Regions from separate parts of the Metabacillus sp. 22489 genome, predicted to be linked through region 1. Evidence: riboswitches for the same ligand, from Rfam matches in the RefSeq annotation. Region 1 holds a riboswitch; each other region holds the start of a gene.

The links. A riboswitch is a leader RNA that binds a small molecule or an ion and turns the genes downstream of it on or off. The one in region 1 is predicted to bind S-adenosylmethionine.
Region 2: another riboswitch for S-adenosylmethionine. It lies ahead of ACTJJ9_RS02020 (aspartate kinase); the one in region 1 lies ahead of ACTJJ9_RS12395 (methionine biosynthesis PLP-dependent protein).
Region 3: another riboswitch for S-adenosylmethionine. It lies ahead of mtnK (S-methyl-5-thioribose kinase); the one in region 1 lies ahead of ACTJJ9_RS12395 (methionine biosynthesis PLP-dependent protein).

The regions. Positions count from the first base shown of each region.
Region 1 is NZ_JBQENT010000018.1:45,992-53,561, reverse strand. Features, by position in the region: gene ACTJJ9_RS12435 (hypothetical protein) at 1-633, shown strand, start outside; gene ACTJJ9_RS12430 (YpzG family protein) at 695-847, opposite strand; gene ACTJJ9_RS12425 (alpha/beta fold hydrolase) at 1,053-1,865, shown strand; partial or broken gene ACTJJ9_RS12420 (GNAT family N-acetyltransferase) at 1,929-2,159, opposite strand; gene ACTJJ9_RS12415 (ABC transporter ATP-binding protein) at 2,602-3,390, shown strand; gene ACTJJ9_RS12410 (ABC transporter permease) at 3,374-4,132, shown strand; gene ACTJJ9_RS12405 (aliphatic sulfonate ABC transporter substrate-binding protein) at 4,151-5,152, shown strand; gene ACTJJ9_RS12400 (SCO family protein) at 5,162-5,740, shown strand; SAM riboswitch class I at 5,808-6,010, shown strand; gene ACTJJ9_RS12395 (methionine biosynthesis PLP-dependent protein) at 6,209-7,321, shown strand; gene metC (cystathionine beta-lyase) at 7,321-7,570, shown strand, end outside.
Region 2 is NZ_JBQENT010000002.1:149,728-157,297, reverse strand. Features, by position in the region: gene ACTJJ9_RS02025 (MFS transporter) at 1-876, shown strand, start outside; SAM riboswitch class I at 973-1,082, shown strand; gene ACTJJ9_RS02020 (aspartate kinase) at 1,321-2,682, shown strand; gene ACTJJ9_RS02015 (LacI family DNA-binding transcriptional regulator) at 3,060-4,046, shown strand; gene ACTJJ9_RS02010 (sucrose-specific PTS transporter subunit IIBC) at 4,203-5,627, shown strand; gene ACTJJ9_RS02005 (sucrose-6-phosphate hydrolase) at 5,725-7,188, shown strand; gene ACTJJ9_RS02000 (carbohydrate kinase family protein) at 7,201-7,570, shown strand, end outside.
Region 3 is NZ_JBQENT010000015.1:92,275-99,844, reverse strand. Features, by position in the region: gene ACTJJ9_RS11290 (MarR family winged helix-turn-helix transcriptional regulator) at 1-296, opposite strand, end outside; gene ACTJJ9_RS11285 (ZIP family metal transporter) at 828-1,559, shown strand; gene ACTJJ9_RS11280 (aspartyl-phosphate phosphatase Spo0E family protein) at 1,640-1,885, opposite strand; gene cbpA (cyclic di-AMP binding protein CbpA) at 2,013-2,645, opposite strand; gene abc-f (ribosomal protection-like ABC-F family protein) at 2,980-4,689, shown strand; SAM riboswitch class I at 5,007-5,164, shown strand; gene mtnK (S-methyl-5-thioribose kinase) at 5,272-6,489, shown strand; gene mtnA (S-methyl-5-thioribose-1-phosphate isomerase) at 6,541-7,570, shown strand, end outside.

The sequences.
Region 1 (7,570 bases):
ATGTGGGACCCCGCTCTTGAGGAGAAGGGAGAGCTGCCATTAACTCATGAAACATTAAAATTCATTGAGAAATACGTAAATTCTGGACGTATGATACGTTGTTCAAATGCGCCACAGCAATCTGTTTTAATGCTCCACCATTACGAGGATGATGAGTGGTTAATGCATCTTATTGATCGCGATATTATTCATGAATTTGCATTGATTTCTTCTTCGCAAATTCATGAGATTATCCGTGACTATTATGGCATTGAATTTCCCCAATTTGCAGGAGAACACCACTTTGCTTTAACAGATGAAGCATTTGATTTGCTAAGTAAACCTAATGAGGTTGAATCAGTGCGTAATACTTCTGGCCTTACTGAAAATGAGGATGTTGCATTTTCAATGTTTGTCGAGGACTTACAAACATTCAATTGGACGTTATTTAATATTTCAAATTTTAGTATGAGTTTGAATGAAGATGAAATGTATTTAGAAAATATCCTCTTCTTTTTACCATCAAGCCGCGGTATTTGGATTTCAGAGTATACTGAGGATGAACAGAAACCGATCCATATCCATTTAGCTGATCAACAAGAATGGCAGGAGATTCTTTCTGGAATCGGAAGCATGGTAACATTGCAAGTATAATTAAGTTGGTTTGTGTTAAGGAGTAGTACCCTCCCTAACACAGACCATGCATGTCAATCCTTTACCACCTATGAGCCTTTGCATTACTTCTCAGAATAATGGTGTTCTGGGATACTTCTGTATGCCCATTTACTTGAGATTTCGAACGCTTAGGTCTTGTCCAATTATGGTGAAACTTTTGAGAATGTGGATCTAAATGATCTCTATAGCTCACTACGTATCACCTCATAGTTAGGATTGTTTTTTTGATACGATGTGTATATTACATGGTATCTTTTTTAGTATTTGAAAAGATTAGGAAAACCATTCAGTTTTTCTTGAAATACGATGGACTAGAAATATTCTGCTTCAGCATTTTATTCCTTCTAAAAGAATAAAGTCTAAAGGGAGCTACTTTATTCATATGAGGAGGAATGGAAGTGGGGGATTATGTAAAGGTTGAGAGGGATGTTCAACTTTATGTTGAGGATCTTAACAGGAAGAGTAAAAAGCCAATATTGTTTATCCACGGGTGGCCTGCAAATCATAAGATGTTTGAATATCAGTTTAATCAGTTGCCTCGGTATGGCTATCGTTGCATTGGCATTGATTGCAGGGGCTTCGGATATTCTGATAAGCCATGGAAAGGCTACACATATAATCGTTTAGCGGATGATATTCGCATTGTAATAGATACACTTAAGCTGGAGAATGTCACACTTGTTGGCCATTCTACTGGGGGAGCAATCGCAATCCGTTATATGTCTCGCTATTATGGTGATAAGGTATCAAAGCTAGTTCTTCTTGCATCAGCAGCTCCAAGCTTAATACAACGCCCATATTTTCCATATGGTTTAAAAAAGGAAGATGTTACGGACATAATTGAAAAGACGTATAAGGATCGCCCAAAAATGCTTAGTGATTTTAAGGATATGTTTTTCTACCAAAAAATTTCTGAGCCATTTGCTGATTGGTTTTTTCAATTAGGAATTCAGGCTGCAAGCTGGTCGACTGCTGCTGTGGCCGAGACCTGGCTGAAAGAGGAGCAATTGTTTTTTGACCTTGGAACAATTGCTGTTCCGACTTTAATTTTGCATGGGATTCATGATCAGGTTTGTCACTTCCAGTTAGCAGAAGCACAAAAACAAGGAATAAAAAACTCGGTACTAATTCCGTTTGAAAATAGTGGACACGGATTGTTTTGGGAAGAACGTAATAAAGTAAATCAAGAACTAGTCCGATTTATTGGCTAGGTGTGTACTAAAGCAAACGATCATTGGAGGATGAAGAAAGTCCTTCAATGATTGAGATGATTTTTACAATTCCTTTGCTAAGATTTCCCCTGGTAACCCGTCTATTTCGCAAAGTTTTTCTGGAAAAAAAACATTATTACTCAATATTTTCTTTGATGCAGCATTGTTTGGAGCGATTATAGCAACAACACGTTCTAATCCTAATTGTTCACACCTTTCCAATAACTCCTTAGAGATTTGTCTGCAGTTCCCCTTTCCAAAATGTTCAGGCAAATGTAAATAGCCGAGTTCTGCCTCGCCTTGCTTACTAGGATTAAAATCTACTTTTCTAAGTTCTAAAAATAACTTTTCCTCTTTATAAAATCCTTCAAACTGTCAAAATCGTTTGAACGTTCATTTCTATCATGTCACTTTCGGAAATTTCACTGTGCCTCTTCAATTAGGAAAGCTCGTTCTGTCACCATTTTCATTACCTCTTATTACAATAATAGCTGAAAATAATAGGAGAAACTCTCCTCTTCAATCTTTTTAAATATAAGGAGATCTGCCATTCGTTTTCTGGATTTTGAAAAGTGTTTATTTTCATTATCAATAAATTACAGGAAAATTTAAGGAGTCCTCTCTTTATGTTTAAACGACTGAAAAATATAAACCACTTGACATTCACCCTCTATTGCATATAATAATCATATTAATCCGATGGTTTAGATGAGAATTGGAAAAGCAGGTGAGAAGATTGTTTTTAACGATAAACGAAGTTTCAAAGCAATTTAATAACCGTGAAAATAACATTGAAACTGTTTTAAATGATATAAATTTGCAGGTCAAAGAAGGCGAATTTGTTTCCATTTTAGGGCCTTCTGGTTGTGGGAAATCAACGTTGCTTTCAATTGTTGCCGGTCTTACAAAGCAGACATCAGGAGAACTTATTTTACAAGGAAAAAAAATTAATGGGCCTGGCAAGGAAAGAGGAATGGTATTCCAGCAAGCAGCTTTATTTCCATGGTTAACTGTTGAAGAAAATGTGATGTTTCCCCTCAGGAAAGAAATGTCTAAAAAAGAGGCAAAAGAAAAGGCACATAAATATTTATCATTGGTACAACTAAGCCCATATACAAAGCATTCACCTCACGAGCTTTCAGGTGGTATGCAGCAGCGTGTTTCGATTGCGAGAGCACTTGCGATGGATCCAGCGCTTTTACTAATGGATGAACCTTTCGGGGCGTTGGATGAACAAACACGTTCTAGATTACATGAAGTTCTTGAAAAGGTCTTTTTAGAAACAAAGAAAACGATTTTGTTTGTAACACATAGTATCCATGAAGCGCTTAAATTGTCTGACCGAATTGTTGTGATGGGAACTCAGCCTGGACGAATTTTAGATATTATTGAGCTTGATTTTCCGAGACCTCGCGAACAAGCACGTGAAGAGCTTTTACCATATGAAGAAAGAATCCAACAGTTATTAAAGTCGGAGATTGATAAAGTAATAGAAAAGGAGCAGCAATATGAAAACAGTCATTAAGCGAATACTGTTCTTCGGTATTCTGTTCATAGTATGGCAAGTTGCGGTAACAGTTTTAAATATTTCAGAATCATTGCTGCCTGCACCAACTGATGTGTTTACATCTCTTTATACGGGTTTTGCTGATATGACGCTAGTGTATGATTTGGCAGCAAGCTTTAAACGGTTAGCGATCGGACTAGTGATTGCCTTAACACTTGGACTTATTTTAGGTGTATTCTTAGCAAAATCAAAAACAGCGGATGAAACACTTGGTTCGTTAATTATTGCCCTTCAATCGGTACCTAGTATTGTTTGGCTGCCACTAGCAATTATGTGGTTCGGACTAAATGAAGCAGCTGTCACATTTATTATCGTCCTAGGTGCTACTCTTGTCATGACCTTAAATATGAGAACAGGCTTAAAAAATGTCCCACCTCTATATATTAAGGCAGCACAAACAATGAATTATAAAGGGTTTAGCCTTTTTTGGAAGGTTATGTTTCCAGCATCTATACCTTATGCAGTTACTGGTACAAGGCTTGCGTGGGCGTTTGCTTGGAGAGCATTGATGGCTGGTGAACTTCTAAGTACTGGACCAGGTCTAGGATATAAGCTAAAATTTGCTTCAGATTTTGGTGATATGAGCTTAGTTATTGCAATAATGCTTATGATTATGGTTATAGGGGTTATTGTTGATTTATTATTTTTCCAACGAGTTGAAAAAAGCGTCATGAAAAAGTGGGGCTTGGAACAGAATTAATTTATGGAGGGTAACATCATGAAAAAAGGATTATTACTTGCACTTATTTCGATTTTATTTATCGGTGTTTTAGCTGCATGTGGCTCTTCCTCAAGCTCAAATGGAGCAGGTGGAAGCAAGAAGGAGGTTGTGATTGGATATTTTCCAAACATTGACCACGTACCAGCAATGATTGCGAAGGAAAAGAAATATTTTGAGGAAGCTCTTGGAGATGATGTGAAAGTAACATACAAAACATTTCCAGATGGAGCTGCATTTATGACGGCATTAAAAACTGGCGATATTACAGCTGGTTTAGTTGGACCAGGACCCGTTATGAATAACTATGCTAACGGTGCTGATGTTAAGATTGTTGCAGGTGCATCTTCTGGTGGTACAGTTGTTGTTGCATCTAAGCAAAGCGGCATCCAATCTATTGATGACTTATCAGGAAAAACATTTATTACTCCTGGTGTAGGATGTACACATGATGTTCAAATGGAAACATTTTTAAAGGATTATGGAATTACATCAGCTCGTATTGGTGGAACTCTAAAACATGTTACAGGAAATCCAGCACAATATAGCGCTATGTTTGAATCAGGTAAAGTGGATGTTGCGGCTGTTCCAGAGCCATGGGCGTCACAACTAGTGAATGACGGAGCAAAGGTTATCGTTGATACAAAGGATATTGCTTATGGAACGACTCTACCAAATACCGTATTAGTCACATCAGGCAAATTAATTAAAGAAGACAAAGAGCTTGTTCAAAAGATTGTTAGTGCTCATGAAAAAGGTGTTCAATTTATTAATGACAATCCGGAAGAAGCACGTGATATTGCGATAAAAGCAATTAAAGAAATTACAGATCAAGAGCTTGACCCAGCAATAGTTGATAGTGCATGGAAACGTGTAACATATACAACAGAAGTGAATGCAGATGTCGTTCAAGATTTTGCTAATTCATCTTTTGAATTGAAATTCTTAAAAGAAAAACCTGAATTTAGTGAATTAATTGATACGCAATTTTTAACAAAGTAGGCGTTCTATATGAGAAAAATAGTATCGGTTTTTATTCTTGCTGTTCTTGGTATGGTAGGCTGCTCGCAGTCTATCAACCTTGAAGAGCATTTTTCATTAAATGGCACTGTTGGGTCACTTACTGCAATGAATCAAAATAATGAAAAGGTTGATATTCCGAAAGATTATAAGGATAAAATTTGGTTAGCAGCGTTTATCTTTACGAATTGTGATACGGTTTGTCCGCCGATGACGATGAACATGGCAACATTACAGAAACAGGCGAAGCAGGAGCATCTTGATATTGAATTTGTCTCATTTACAATTGACCCGGAAAATGATAAACCTGACGTTCTCAAAAACTTTGCGAAATCCTTTGGGGCAGATGAAAGGAATTGGAATTTCCTCACAGGGTATGACCAAGAGGTAATTGAATCATTTGCAAATACAAGCTATATTGCACCTGCTGCAAAGTTAGATGGATCTAATCAATTTGTTCATAGCTCTGCAATTTACCTTATGAAAGGTACAACGATATTAGAGCAATATGAAGTTTCAGCAGATGTACCTTATGAAAAAATTATCGAAGATATCAAACTATTACAATAATTGTATTGCAATCTATACTCGAATCATGTAAAGTTATAGAAAATAATAATTCTAAAATTTCATACATTTCTTATCAAGAGAGGCAGAGGGACTGGCCCTACGAAGCCTCAGCAACCGGTACAAAAACAAAGTAAAAGCTTATTGTGTCATGTTTGCTAAGTCTATTTATTCAGTTAGTAGTCTAAATGCAACATATCAATAAAGCTCTTTACGAGTACCAAGGTGCTAAATCCAGCAAGCCACACCAGCATTATGCTTGAGAGATAAGAAGGAGCGATCATCGTATATAAAGTCTTCTTCTTAATGAGGAAGACTTTTTTTGATCAATGAAAGTTTTTTGAATAGATAATGGGGAAAATCCTCTTAAATAATATCTAGTTTAAATGAATCACTCCAGCAAGGCTCTCCCGTTTTTTCGTAACCAAGGAGAAACAGACATAACTTATAACATTAGGATGGTGACTAGCAATGACACAACGTATTGAAACAAAATTAGCCCAAATTGGAAACCGTAGTGAAAATGTGACAGGGACGGTAAATCCTCCTGTTTATTTTTCGACTGCATATCGGCATGAGGGGATCGGGCAATCAACAGGATTTGATTATATTCGTACCGGAAATCCTACAAGAGGATTAGTAGAAAAGGCTATTGCTGATTTAGAGCACGGTGACCGTGGCTTTGCATTTAGCTCGGGTATGGCTGCGATTCAAACAATTATGGCTCTATTCCAAAGCGGTGATGAATTAATCGTATCAAGTGATTTATATGGTGGTACATATCGTTTATTTGAAAGAGAATGGCGAAAATATGGTTTGTCATTTAAATATGATGATTTTACAAACCCACAAGAAACAGAAAAACTGATTTCTGAAAAAACAAAAGCATTATTTATCGAAACACCTACAAATCCATTGATGCAGGAAACAGATATAAAAGAGCTTGCTGCGATAGCGAAAAAGCATGGCATTTTAGTTATCGTCGATAATACGTTTTATACACCTGTTATCCAAACACCAATTTTATTAGGGGCTGACATCGTTATCCATAGTGCAACAAAATATCTAGGAGGACATAATGATGTACTAGCAGGCTTAGTTGTTACGAAAGGGCAGGAGCTAAGTGATGAGTTCTTTCAACATCAAAATGCAATTGGCGCTGTTTTATCACCATTCGATTCATGGCTATTAATGCGTGGAATGAAAACATTATCTTTACGTGTGAGACAGCATGAACAAAACGCGCAAAAGGTTGCGCAATTTTTGGAGTCACATCCTGATGTACTTGATGTGTTATACCCTGGAAGAGGTGGGATGTTATCGTTCCGTCTGCAGGATGAAACATGGGTAAATCCGTTTTTAAAAGGCCTTAAAGTTATTTCTTTTGCTGAAAGCTTAGGTGGAATTGAAAGCTTCATTACGTATCCTGCAACACAGACACATATGGATATTCCTGAGGAAGTTAGAATTGCAAATGGTGTATGTAATCGATTGTTACGCTTCTCAGTAGGGGTAGAGCATGTAGAGGATATAATTGCTGACTTAGAACAAAGCTTTAAACAAATGAAGGGAGCTGAAGCATAATGAGCGAACATAATTGGACATTTCAAACGAAGCTCCTTCATAATGGGGCAAAGGTTGATCAAGGAACAGGTGCGGTAAGTGTACCAATACAACATGCATCAACCTTTCATCAATTTGATTTTGATGAATATGGAAAGTATGACTATTCCCGTTCTGGGAATCCAACCCGCGAAGCATTAGAGCAGGCAATCGCGGAATTAGAAGGTGGAACGAGAGGAATGGCGTTTGCCTCAGGAATGGCGGCAATTT
Region 2 (7,570 bases), on a different contig from region 1:
CAGTTTTCTCAGCCATCAGGAATGAAGCTGTTTAAGGTGCATGTACCTGAAGCCCAATTACAAATGGGGATGTCGATATACCAAACGATGTTTGCGTTATTTATGATTATCGGTCCTGTCATCGGTACGATTATTTATGGGAATTTTGGGATTACAATTTCGATTGCGATTACTGGTGTGATGTTTTTACTTTCGGCATTTGCTCTCATGTTTTTACCTGCTGATAAGGTAGTGGAAGCTTCTAGAGAAAAAACAACGGTCATTCAAGAGCTTGTTCAAGGATTTAAATATGTAGTAAGCAATCGCTTTTTAACAATCTTAGGGGCGAATTTCTTTGTCGCGGGGTTAGCGATAGGATTAATTCAGCCATTAGGGATATTTATTGTTACACAGCAGCTACATATGGATAAGGAATTTCTTCAATGGTTTATGGCGGTAAATGGGGTTGCGATGATTATTGGCGGTGGTATCGCATTAGCTGTATCGAAAAAGATCTCACCAATTCGTATGCTTGCTGCAGGGATGATTATCAACGCCTTAATGATTTCGATAATCGGTTTTTCAAATATATTATGGCTATCCATTGCTGCTCAATTCTTTTGTGGTCTCATGATGCCTGCGATTCAAATCAGTATTAATACGATGATTTTAACAAATGCAGAGGAAGCGTTTGTAGGTCGTGTAAATGGAATTATGACACCATTATTTATGGGAGCGATGGTCATTATGATGGGGCTAGCTGGTGTTTTAAAGCAACTATTCGGCTTAACGATATCCTATCAAATTTCCGCGATTTTTATGCTGCTAGGTGTACTGCTCGTCATGCCGCTAGTGCTCAATAAGCCAGCGAAAAAACAAGTAAAGGTAGATATTTAATATTGGGGACAGTCCCCAAGGTTCAATTGTTCTTGACATTCTCCATGTTCAAGATTAAAGTAAATTTATTCTTTCTTAAATGGATATTCTAAATATCTCTTATCAAGAGTGGCGGAGGGACTGGCCCGATGACGCCCAGCAACCGTTCTATACGTAGAATTGGTGCTAATTCCTGCAAAATCAATTTTGGTTTTGACAGATAAGAGAGGGACTCCTAATACATGTGGTGAAACCTCTCTATCTTAGAGAGGTTTTTTATATGATAGAAACAATCTTGATCATTGTCCTGTCATTTTGACATATACTATGAATGGAAAAGAAAAATGTCTACTATAAAAAGACAAATGTTCCTTATGGGAAGAAAACTCTTGATTATTCAATCAAAAAAAGAGATAATTAGAAACAAAATTTGACTGAAAATTAAAAATAGTAGGAGTTGTAGAAATGAAGGTTGTTAAATTTGGGGGTTCTTCATTAGCATCTGGAGAACAGCTAAAGAAAGTATTTCAAATCGTTGTCTCAGATCCTGAAAGAAAGGTAGTCGTTGTTTCAGCGCCAGGAAAACGTTTTTCAGACGATATTAAGGTAACGGATTTACTAATCGATTGTGCGGAAAAGGTATTAGCAGGAGAAGAGATAGAGAGTGAATTTGCAACGATTATTGAACGATATGCAAGCATTGCGAAGGAGCTGGAGATTTCCCTTGATATCATAGACACAATTTCCCGTGATTTAAAGGCATTATTAAATGGAAATAAAGAAAAGCCTGATCGCTTTTTAGATGCTATTAAAGCAAGCGGTGAGGATAATAATGCAAAGCTCATTGCTGCATACTTTCAACATCGCGGAGTATTAGCACAATACGTTAGTCCTAAAGAGGCGGGCTTAATCGTATCAGATGAACCTGGCAATGCTCAGGTTTTACCGGAGTCATATGATAATTTATATAAGCTTCGCGATCGTGAAGGAATTATCGTGTTTCCAGGCTTTTTTGGCCATAATAAAAACGGTGATGTATTAACATTCTCAAGAAGCGGATCTGATATTACTGGTTCGATACTTGCCAATGGTGTGAAGGCGGATTTATATGAAAACTTTACAGATGTTGATGCAGTTTATTCAGTAAATCCTACTATTGTTCAAAATCCAAAGGAAATAAGTGAGCTTACTTATCGTGAAATGAGAGAGCTATCTTATGCGGGATTTTCTGTTTTCCATGATGAAGCATTAATTCCTGCCTTTCGAGCAGGAATACCTGTCAATGTGAAAAATACGAACAACCCTACTGCCCCTGGGACAAGAATTGTCAACGAGCGGGCAAATACAAACGGACCGGTCATTGGAATCGCGAGTGATAAAGGCTTTTGCAGCATTTACATTAGCAAATATTTAATGAACCGGGAAATTGGCTTCGGCCGTAGACTGCTGCAAATTTTAGAGGATTTTGGTCTTACGTATGAGCATGTGCCTTCAGGAATTGATGATGTCACAGTTATCCTAAGACAAAATCAAATGGATAAAGAAATTGAAGCAGCAATTACGAAGCGAATTATCAATGAATTGCATGCGGATGAAGTGATTATTGAACATAATCTTGTCCTCATTATGGTTGTTGGAGAAGGCATGAGACATAATGTTGGGACAACAGCTCGTGCAGCAAAAGCGCTTGCGAATGCTGGAGTCAACATTGAAATGATTAACCAAGGCTCATCAGAGGTTAGCATGATGTTCGGAGTGAAGGAAGCTCAGGAAAAGCGTGCAGTTCAAGCATTGTATAATGAGTTTTTTGTTGCGGTACCTGTATAAAATAGATGGAAGACGCTGGTAAAATCTAACTGGCGTCTTCTTTTTTTATAATGGATCTTTTCAAAAAGGCTGATTTTGCTTAAAGGTTAATTGCAGCTACTTGCTGCAGGATGCGTGAAATAGGTGAGATCCCGTAAGTGTTTACCTTAAAGGTGGACCGCCATCCCCCTGTAGAAAACGAGTATTCGTGCTGAAATCCAACTAAAAACAACAGCGAAGTAAAATGCAACAATGTCCATGAAAGGTTGCGGGTAAATAAGGAATAAGCTTTTTTAGGTAAACGACTCAGATAATAATAGCTTAAATGGGTTTATAAAGAGAGGAGAAATCATATATACTGATAGTACTAGAGCAAACTGAGGTTGGAGTGTTTAGAAATGACGGTGACAATTGGAGAAATTGCCAAATTAGCAGGTGTTGCAAAAAGCACAGTGTCGAGATATTTAAATGGTGGACCAATCGGTGATAAGACAAGTCGAAAAATCGAGCAGGTTATTAAAGAAACAGGCTATGTTCCAAACACCTTTGCTCGGAGCTTAAAGGCAAAGAAAACGAATATTATAGGAACAATTGTGCCAAGGTTAAATTCATATGCTACTTCCCAAACGTTAATTGGGATTGATGAGGAGCTAAAAGCGCGGGGTTATCAGCTTATTATTTCGAATACAAGCCAGGATTTAGAACGTGAAATTGAGAGTATTTACAGCCTGGCAAATCAAAAGGTTGCAGGAATTATTTTATTAGCAACAAAGGTAACAGAAAGACATCTTCAAGTTTTTGCAGATGTTAATGTTCCTGTTCTTCTAGTAGGACAGCAAAGGGATGAGTGTTACAGTCTTATACATGATGATGAAGCGGCTGGGTATGAAATTGGCAAATATGTGATCGGACAAGGGCATAAAAATATTGTTTATTTAGGAGTAACAGAGGAAGATATCGCAGTAGGTGTTAAACGTAAGGAAGGATTTAAAAGAGCGACAGAAAAGGAGGAGGATTGTGAAATTCATTATGTGGAAACGAGCTTTAGCTTAAAGGAAGCAGTCCACATTTTCCCGCAGCTTTATCAAACATATCATCCAACAGCAATTGTTTGTGCAACAGATAATATTGCATTAGGAATAATGAAGGCAGCGCAAATGGAGGGACTAACAATTCCTCGGGATTTGTCGATAACGGGTTTTGGCGGCTATGATATAACAGAAATTATCCACCCCGGCATAACCACAGCTCAATTTTTCTATCAAGAGGCAGGAGTTCTTGCCGCGAACAGCATTGTGAAGCTTGTTCATCAGGAAGAAGTTGAGAAGCTGACAATTTCAGGCTTTGAATTAATTATTCGTGAAAGTGTTGACAAAATTCGCTAATCTTTATATACTTTACCTGAAACCGGTTCCAGTATGGTTTTCATTTTATTGTAATTTGGAACCGGTACCATATTTCGTAAAAGTCGGTACACAATTGAATTACATTTTTTTGTTCAATTGTGGAACCGGTTCTATATCTGAGGAAGGGTGAGAAAAATGGATTATTCACAAGCTGCAAAGCAAATATTTGATGCGATAGGCGGAAAGGAAAACTTATCTGCTGCTGCTCATTGTGCTACAAGATTACGACTCGTATTACATGACGAGGGGAAAATTGATCAGGCGAAATTGGATGGAATGGATATTGTAAAAGGAACCTTTTCAACAGGTGGCCAATATCAAATTATTTTAGGCGCGGGTATTGTTAATGAGGTTTATAAAGAGCTTTCGAAGCTAACGGGGATAGAGGAAATGTCAACAAAGGATGTAAGCAATGCTGGTTCGAAAAAGCTAAACCCATTGCAGCGCTTTGTCAAAATGCTATCTGATATTTTTGTTCCAATTATTCCAGCAATCGTTGCCGGTGGATTATTAATGGGGATCAATAATTTACTGACAGCACAGGATTTGTTTATTGAAGGAAAATCATTAGTTGATGCAAATCCAAATCTAGCTGACCTAGCAGCAATGATTAATACATTTGCTAATGCTGCATTTGTTTTCCTGCCGATATTAATTGGATTTTCTGCAACAAAGCGGTTTGGTGGAAATCCTTTTCTTGGGGCAACACTCGGTATGCTCATGGTCCATCCTGATTTGTTAAATGGTAATTCTTATGGGGAGGCTTTAGCGAATGGAGATATTCCTTATTGGAATATTCTTGGGTTAGAAATTGCAAAAATTGGTTATCAAGGAACAGTTTTACCTGTTTTAGTTTCATCCTTTTTATTAGCAAAGATTGAGGTTAATATCCGAAAGATTACCCCATCATCATTAGATAATTTGTTAACACCGTTGTTTTCAATTTTTATTACAGGACTTTTAACATTTACAATCGTTGGTCCAATTACGCGCACAGCTGGGAATTTATTATCAGACGGACTTATCTGGTTATATGATACAACTGGTTTTATCGGTTCAGCTATCTTCGGACTTGCCTACGCACCAATTGTTATTACAGGTATGCATCATAGCTTTATCGCAGTAGAGACACAACTGCTTGCAGATCTTGCGAAATCAGGAGGCTCATTTATTTTTCCGGTAGCTGCGATGTCAAATGTTGCTCAAGGTGCAGCGACATTAGCAGTATTGTTGTTAGTTCGGGATGCAAAATTAAAGGGGATTGCCTCAGCTGCGGGACTTTCCGCGCTTTTAGGAATTACGGAGCCTGCATTATTTGGGGTAAACCTTAAGCTACGATATCCGTTTATCGGGGCAATTATTGGTTCTGCCATTGCCTCAGGTTTTCTCGCGATTTTCCACGTTAAAGCTGTTGCTTTAGGAGCTGCGGGACTTCCAGGGATTATCTCAATTAAGCCTGGATCGATTATTTATTATATCATTGGAATGGTTATTTCATGTGCAGTTGCCTTTATTGTCACGATCATCTTAGGGAAGCGAGCAATGAAAAAACAAGGATAAGGTAAAACATTGGGGGAATCATGTAGATTCTCCCCTATTCATTCATACGGAAGCGATTATTTTAGTTAAAAGTAAGATCAATAGAGGAGTTTTGACCATGGAATGGACGAAAGAGATGAGATACCAAAGACTTGAGAATGTAAGTGAGGAAACGATGGAGGAACTGAGAGAAAGGGTGGAAAATTGCCAATGGAGGCAAACATTTCACATTCAGCCACCGACAGGTTTATTAAATGATCCGAATGGCTTCTCCTTCTTCAATGGTGAATACCATTTGTTCTATCAATGGTTTCCTCTTGGGCCTGTACATGGCTTGAAATATTGGTATCATACGAAATCAAAGGATTTAGTTTACTGGGAGAATGTTGGGATTGCAATTAAGCCTGATCATTTTTATGACAGTCATGGTGCTTATTCAGGCAGTGGCATTGTGAAAGATAACGAGCTATATTTAATGTATACTGGAAATACAAGAAATGACAATTGGGAACGAACACCATATCAGGTCATTGCGATTATGAACAAGGATGGAGAGATTTCAAAACAAGCCAATCCGGTCATATTTGGTGTTCCAGATGGTTATACCGACCACTTTAGAGATCCGAAGCTATTCAAAAAAGGAGAGCATTATTATGCAGTGATTGGTGCACAAAAAGAAGATAAAACTGGATGTGTCGTCCTATTTGAATCAGCGAATCTACAAAACTGGTCGTTTTTAGGTGAAGTAAAAACAGATTTACAGCCATTTGGTTATATGTGGGAATGTCCCGATTATTTTGAGCTTGATGATAAGGGAATTCTTGTTTTTTCACCTCAAGGTATATCCCCACAAGGTAATAGCTATCAAAATATCTATCAATCTGGTTACTTAATAGGTGATAAGCTTAATATACCTCAGCTAAAATTTTCACACGGTGATTTTACTGAAATCGATCGTGGCTTTGATTTTTATGCACCACAAACAATGCTTACACCTGATGGACGAAGAATATTAGTTGGATGGATGGGGTTACCGGAGCTAGATTATCCAACAGATGAAAATGGCTGGGCTCATTGCTTAACACTTCCGAGAGAACTAACTTTAAAGGATAATAAACTCATTCAACAACCGGTAAAGGAATTGGCGAAGAGGAGAAAACGGAAAGAATCAATAAGAACAACAATAAAAAATGAGACAATTACCCCATTCAAAGGGACTGCCTTTGAGCTAATATGTGAAATAAATGCACTTAATGCAAAGTCTGTCGGTGTTGAGCTTCGAGCAAAAGAAAATGAAAAGACTGTTGTTGAATACAAAGTAAAGGAAAAAACAATCGAGCTTGATAGAAGCAAGTCAGGTAAGTCAGTTGGTGAAGAATACGGGAACGTGCGTCGCTGTACGTTAGAACAATGTGTAAAGCTTCACATATTTGTTGATATTTCATCTGTAGAAATTTTTATTAATGATGGAGAAGAAGTGTTTACAAGTCGAATTTTTCCTCAAGCAGATAGTGATGAAATTCGTATTTTTGTAAATGATGGTGAAGCAAGCATTGTTGCTGAAAAATGGGATTTATCATAAGGGGGAAGCGAAATGGCTAAATTATTTGCAATAGGTGAACTTTTAATTGATTTTATTCCTGAACATAAAGGAAAGGCATTGAAGGATGTTGTTTCATTTGAAAGAGCTCCAGGTGGTGCTCCCGCGAATGTGGCAGCTGCGGTAGTCAAGGCAGGTGGAAAGGCTTCAATGATTACGAAGCTTGGTACAGATGCCTTTGGGGATTTTCTTGTTGAAACATTGAGAGAGGTTGGCGTTAACACAGATTATGTTTATCGTACAAAGGAAGCGAATACCGCATTAGCGTTTGTTTCCTTAAAGGAAGACGGGGAACGAGATTTTTCCTTTTATCGTAAACCATCTGCTGATTTGCTGCTACATGAAAACGAAATTGATGAAGGGT
Region 3 (7,570 bases), on a different contig from region 1:
ATTTCAGCATGAGTGACTCGTCGATCGTTAGGGCATGCTTTTCGCGCAAGTAATCCCTTTTGCTCGAGTTTATCGACGACATATGTGATACTCCCACTCGCAAGTAAAATCTTTCCGCCAATTTGTTGTAATGGCTGAGCTCCCTTATGATAAAGCAACTCTAAAACAGCAAACTCTGTTGGATTTAATTGATATGTAGAAATATGTTTATTGACAACATCATTAAAAGCACGATGTGCACGTGAAAGAACAATAAATAATTTTAGTGAATCTTCTATTTGTTTTTCTTTTTCCATTTAACTCAATCCTTTAAATAAAATCTAAATATCTCGAATTCGAAACAATTCCAATATTCTTATGATAGTGGAAATACTTTGTTTAGTCAAGATTTTGTATTGTTACTTTCCAATGTTAATATTTTACACAAAGAAACGCATTGAAACAATACTTCTACTTTAATCAAGTTTGAACATATACATAGTTTATACAAAATAATCCTTCCACGATAATCTTAATAAAATGCTTTTTTTGTAAACTTTGTTGTTTACCTTGTTGACGGTTTTTGTTGATTTCATCGTGCAGTACTCGATTACAATAGGGGTAGGTTTAAAGTCTCCTTTTAGTATACACTTGCTCACACTTCACCTTCCCCACTGGAGTCTCACAAGTAGCACCAATCAACCCTTTACCTGAAAATGAGCACAATGTTTTTTATACTTTAGTCATGGACATAGTACAAAAAAGGAAAGTCCGCTATAATATATGTATTGCTCGACATGTATTACGTAAGGATAAACGTAGATATACATTTAAAGGAGAAAATTTATATGTCTAGTGTGTTATTTGGTAGTATATTATCAGCACTTTCAACAGGATTAGGAGCTATCCCAATTTTATTTTTACAAGGAACGCTTACACACCGTTGGCGGGATATCCTTCTCGCTTTTACAGCTGGTATTATGATGACAGCTGCCATGCTAGGATTAATACCCGAATCCTTTAAATATGGTGGAATTATCGAGATATCCATCGGGTTATTTTTAGGTGTTCTTACATTAACAACTCTTGAAAAACTAATCCCACATATTGATTTAGAGCACTCAAAAAGTGGCATTAAATTTGATGAAAAAGCAATGCTAATTATTGCGGCAATTACGTTGCATAACATACCAGAGGGGCTTTCTGTTGGAGTTAGTTATGCATCTGATATAAGTGATACTGGTAATTTAATTGCTTTTGCAATCGGATTACAAAATGCTCCAGAAGGATTTTTAGTTGCCCTTTTCCTCATTAATCAGAGTATTAGCAAATGGAAAGCATTTTTAATTGCAACAGCTACTGGAGCAGTAGAAATTATTGCATCTTTACTTGGATTTTATTTAACAAGTATTATTAGCTTCTTAGTTCCTTATGGACTTTCATTTGCAGCAGGTGCAATGTTATTTATCATTTATAAAGAGCTTATTCCAGAAAGCCATGGCGATGGTAATGAACGAATTGCCACCTATTCCTTTATAATAGGAATACTATTTATGGTTATTTTAATTTATAGCTTTTAGTTCTAAAAACAATTATGCATGTAGAGAGGCTGACTTAAAAGTTAAAACGTCAGCCTCTTTCGTATGAACATACTATTTTTTTAAATTCCAATTTTACTAGTACTGCTTGTCCAAATCATTCGGATATAATCTTCAAACTTCCTTATCAGTGTTTGCTCTTTTTCTTTTATTAGCTGGTCATAATCGTTCAACAAAACATCTAATTCTTGACTACATCTTATCGTTAATTGGCTTGTATACCCTTCCTTATCGGCTGCTTCGATCATTTCCTTTCTTTTGAAATGGATTAATTCGAGAAGCAATTTCTTCATGTTTTCATGATTCATAAGGGTTCCCTCCTAACAATTGTTCGTCCAAGAATTCTTTGAAAGGTAAAAGGAATATATTTCTTACCTGTTTAAATATATTCCCTCTTCCCTACACGTTTAAACCAAGCTATACGATAAATAGTAGTTAGTTTGTAATTTTTTCAATTGCTGCAATCCGAAAATCTTTGCTCTCCAATTTTGTAATAATTTGCTCCAATTTTGCTTCTGTTAAATCTCCTGAAAGATTTAAAATTATTCTTCTTAAATATTTATCACCATTATCTAGAGTAAGCAATCCTTCTATATTTACATCCTTAACAGCTGTTACTAAGTCCTTTAAAGCACCTTTATGCTCCTTCGTCCCGATAGTTAACAAATAACCTCCTGTTTTCATACCGAATGAATCCTCTAATACATCCATTATATTCGAATGGGTAATGATTCCAGAAAATTCATTTTGTTCATTTAAAACTGCTAAAAACGGGAGACGTCTTATTGTTATAAAGGTTTTAAAAAACGAATCATTTTCATAAATAAAGGCATCCTTGTTTGCAATTAAATCTGAAATTTTATCATCGTCTTTCCCATTTCTCTCCACAAAATGCTCCAAAAGATGAACCTTATAAATTAGCCCAACAAATGTTTTCCCATTATCCTTTAATACAGGGACAGAGCGGTATCCTGTCTGGCTTAAATAATCATATGCTTCCTTTACTGTTACATGTTCCTCACAGTATTTTACATCTTCCTTTTTTACATAATTATAACGAACCTTCATGAGTAGTCCTCCTTATAGCAAACAATTGCTATTTTTAGAATGTGGAAAAACGATAAATTGATGTACGAAAACAAATTGCATTTTTCGTCAATACTACATATACTATATATAACTATTGTACGAAAGGGTGTTTATTAGGACAATGATTTACTAATCTTTTTTTCTTAGGAGTTTTTTGAATAAAAAATTCAAACCTAGAGAAATTGGATTAGTCTGTCCTTTATACACCATATACGTTCATTTTATAGAAATTGCATATCTTTATGCTTATTTTTCTATATCATTTTGTATATTGGAACAGTCTGTCCTCTCTATGGTTTAGGGAGGTTTTTTTATGTTTATTGTTAAAGCACGAAATATAACAAAGAGCTTTGCTGATGAAATGATTTTAAATGATGTATCATTCGATTTATTAAAAAATGAACGTGTAGGACTTGTTGGTGCAAACGGTGCTGGTAAAACAACATTAGCCCAAATTATTTATGGCCAGTTAGCTCCTGATTCAGGGAAAATTGAAAAGCAGCAAAACATAACGATTGGCTACTTACACCAATCAGTTGATAACACGCTTCAGGAAGATGCTTTATCCTCAAAGGAATTTTATTTACGAACAAGTGAGCTTGGTTTACAGCAAGTGCAAAATTGGACAAATGAACAGCTTGCCCATTTAAGTGGTGGGGAAAGGCTAAAAATTACGTTAGCGCAAATTTGGGCGACACAGCCTGAGCTCCTTATATTGGATGAGCCAACAAATCACCTTGATTTTCAAGGTGTCAATTGGTTAATAAATGAGTTAAAGCATTTCAATGGGACAGTTCTTATCATTTCACATGATCGTTACTTTCTTGATAAAACCGTGTCTACAATCTATGATTTAGAACAAGGAAACTTAACTATTTATTCAGGAAACTATACGACCTACCGTGAAAAAAAGAAAAAACTCAATGCTGATAAGCTGCACCAATATGAGAATATGCAAAAATATAAAGCGAATGTTGAGCAACAAATCAATCAATTACAGCATTGGTCAGGAAAAGCACATCGAAATATGAATAAACAAGAAGGCTTTAAAGAATATCATGGAGTAAAGGCGAAAAAAATTGATAAAGCGATAAAATCTAAAATGAAGCGTTTAAATCAGGAGCTAGAAAAGAAGAAAATTGAGAAGCCTATTGAAGAAGCAACCGTTCGTTTTCAATTTGCCGAAAATAAAAAGCGCGGAAAAAGAATGGTTGAGGCTGAAAGACTAGAAAAATCTTTTGGAAAACGAACACTATTTAAAGATAGCTCCTTTTATATTAATAATGGGGAGCGTATTGGATTAATTGGTCCAAATGGTTCTGGTAAAACAACATTACTAAATATGATTATCGGACAGGAGCAACAATCAAGCGGCAAACTCATCATCAGTCAAGCTAATAAAGTAGCCTATTTAAGCCAAGATGTTGGAGATATGCCTTTATCCATCCGAGCTATTGACGCTTTGGAATTAACGGATCAGGAAGAACAATTTAAAGCCAGAACTATATTAGCGAATATGGGCATTCATGCTGATAAATTAATGCAGCCAATCGCAACATTAAGTCTTGGGGAACGGACCCGAATAAAGTTAACGAAAATCCTGCTACAAGGGTATAATCTGCTTATTTTAGATGAACCAACTAACCATTTAGACTTAGCAAGTCGAGAGCAACTAGAAGCAGCATTAACTGATTTTACCGGGACATTATTAATCGTTTCACATGATTATTACTTTATGAACAAACTATGTAATAAACTTCTTGTTATTGAAAACGAGAAAATCATCAGGGTCGAAATGAATCTCGAGCAATATGAGAAAAGAAAACAAAGCCAAAGCGAACCAAATATCCTAGGGATAAAAGAGGAATTACTCTGTATCGAAACTGAGATTACAGCTGTTCTCGGACAAATGAGTCTTATTTTACCATCATCTGAAGAGTATATACAATTAGATGAAAAATTCCTTTCTTTAACGAAGAAGAAACGTGAATTAATAAACGTACTTGATAAACGTAATAAGTAAACCTTATTTTCATTTTCAAAAATTATTAGCAAAAAGTCGGATGGAAACTCAGATAGCTTCGTCCGACTTTTTATTATAGCTTTACTTGTTATTGTACCAAGTACTTAGGAATTTTTTCTTACACGCTTGAATCAACCATTTTCTATAATTTTCTCCATTTTTTAAAAGGTTTTGATTTTTAATCTCATCCTTTTCCTAGTTCAATTTATAAAATTTTTATTGACAAATGTATTTATTGCTTGTTAACATGCTAATCAAGCATTCTTTTTTTTAACAATTAATAAAATTTGAAACATTAACTACATAATTTTTTAAATCTCTTATCAAGAGTTGGCAGAGGGACTTGGCCCAATGACGCCGCAGCAACCGACCATACTACCATTGCAAAATGGGGTGATGTTTTCACCTTGGATTTTATCCAATAGGGCACGGTGCTAATTCCATCAGAAAGATTTAACTTTCTGAAAGATGAGAGGTGAGAAGCAGTGACTTCAAGCCTCTTTCATTTATGAAAGAGGCTTTTCTTTTTTAACGATAAATTGAAAGCTAAATAAACAGATAACTTACATGGAGGTCTTTACTATGTGTGCTAGAAAATCATCAGCCTATCAACCATTAACTGAATCGGATGCGATCGCTCTTGTAAAGCGGCTTATGCTATTTGAAGATACAAGTCAATTAACTTGCAATAAAATAGGTGATGGGAATTTATATCTCAACTTTCATGTAAAAGAAACTTCTACTGGTAACGGATATATGATTAAACAAGCATTACCTTATACAAAAATCATAAGTGAAAGCTGGCCTTTTCCAATAGATCGTACACGTATTGAAGACCATGCACTATTAAAACAAAGAGACATAGCTCCTGCCTATGTTCCAAAGGTTTATTATTCAGATGTGAAGCTTGGAATTACAATTATTGAAGACTTGTCACATCTTCACATAGCCCGTAAAGCACTCGTTGAAGGTAGTGAGCTACCATTGCTCTCGACACACCTAGGTGCATTTTTAGGAAAAACATTATTTTATACATCGATTTATGCACATACCCAACATTCGAAAAATGAAATAGAGAGACATTTTTCAAACCCTGATCGTTGTAAAAACATTGAGGAGCTTGATATTACAAACCCACTTTTCGAACATGAGACATTCCATTATGAACCAGTACTAAAAGCAAATGTGGAGAAAATTTTACAGGATAAATTATTAAAGCTTGAAGTAGCAAAATTGAAGGAAAAGTTTCTTAAAAAGCCTGAAGCACTTATTCATGGAAATTTACATACAGGAAACATCCTTGTAAGTGAGCATGAAACAAAAGTTATAGACGAAGGTTTCGCTTATTTTGGACCAATTGCATTTGATGTCGGTCAAGTTTTCGGTCACTTTTTATTAAATATCCTTTCACGTGACTTAGAAGATCAAGAGTTCCTTTTCCAACATCTCATCACAACATGGAACGTATTTGTTGAAGAATTCTCAAAAGCTTGGAAAAAAGATGGCTCTGAAATTTACACAGCAAACAATGGTTATTTAGAGCATATTCTTTCTGAAATATTCACAGATGCTGTTGGCTTTGCTGGTTGTGAATTAATACGTTATACAATTGGGCATGCACATGAAACAGCTTTAGATACTATACAAACATATGACAAAAAAATAACTGTAAAGCAATTAGCCCTTTCATTAGGTTATGAGCTCGTTATTAAGCAAAAAAATATGACAAAGCCTGTACAATTTATTCAATACGTAAAACAGACAATTGCAAATCGTTCTCAACATGTAGCAATAAAATAACAAAGGACTAAATACGAAATCAGAATTTTTAGGAAAAAGGAGTTTTTCCCTATGAGTAATACTACAATCACAATACCTCGTTCTGTTATTTGGCAGGATGATTCACTTAAATTATTAAATCAGCAAATAATCCCGCAACTAACCGAATATCTTGAGCTTACAACGATTGATGATGTTTGGGATGCGATTCATACATTAAAAGTAAAAGGTACATCTGCAACAAGTATCACAGCAGCTTATGGGCTTGCTCTTGCTAGTTTACAGGATACATCTGAATCTTTGGAGCAATTTCGTGAATTGCTACATAAGTATCGAAATTATTTAGCAAGCTCACAGACAACAGCACTTCATTTCATATGGGCATTGGATCGATTAATGGATAGTATATCAGATGCAAAATCAATTAATGAGGCAAAAACAACCATTGTTCATGAAGCGATTCAAATTCAAGTAGAGGATGAAGAGATTTGCCGTTTAATTGGCGAGAATGCTCTTTCTGTTCTTAATCAAGGTGATCGTGTCATGACAATTGGTCATGCAGGTTCGCTCACTACTGCTAAATACGGGACTGCAACTGCACCATTTTACTTAGCAAAAGAAAAAAATGTTGATATTCAAGTCTTTGTCTGTGAGACAAGACCAGCACTTCATGGAGCCCGCTTAACGACATGGGAGCTTTCGCAAGCAGAGGTCGATGTCACACTCATTACAGATAATATGGCTGCACATACAATCAAGGCAAAAAAAATCAATGCAATTATTGTAGGTGCCGACAGAATTGCCGCAAATGGTGATACGGTAAACAAAATAGGTACATATAATTTATCCTTACTTGCCAATGCCTATCAAATTCCTTTTTATGTAGCTGCTCCTTTATCAACCATTGATCCATCGATTACCAAAGGTGATGATCTACCTATCGAAGAACAAAATCCAAAGGAAATCACGGAAATTCAAAAAATTCAAATAGCCCCAGAGGGAGTGAAGGTTTTTAACCCTTCCTTTGACGTGACACCTGGAGAATTAATTACAGGAATTATTACCGAAAAAGGGATATTGACTAGTAATTATCAAGAATCGA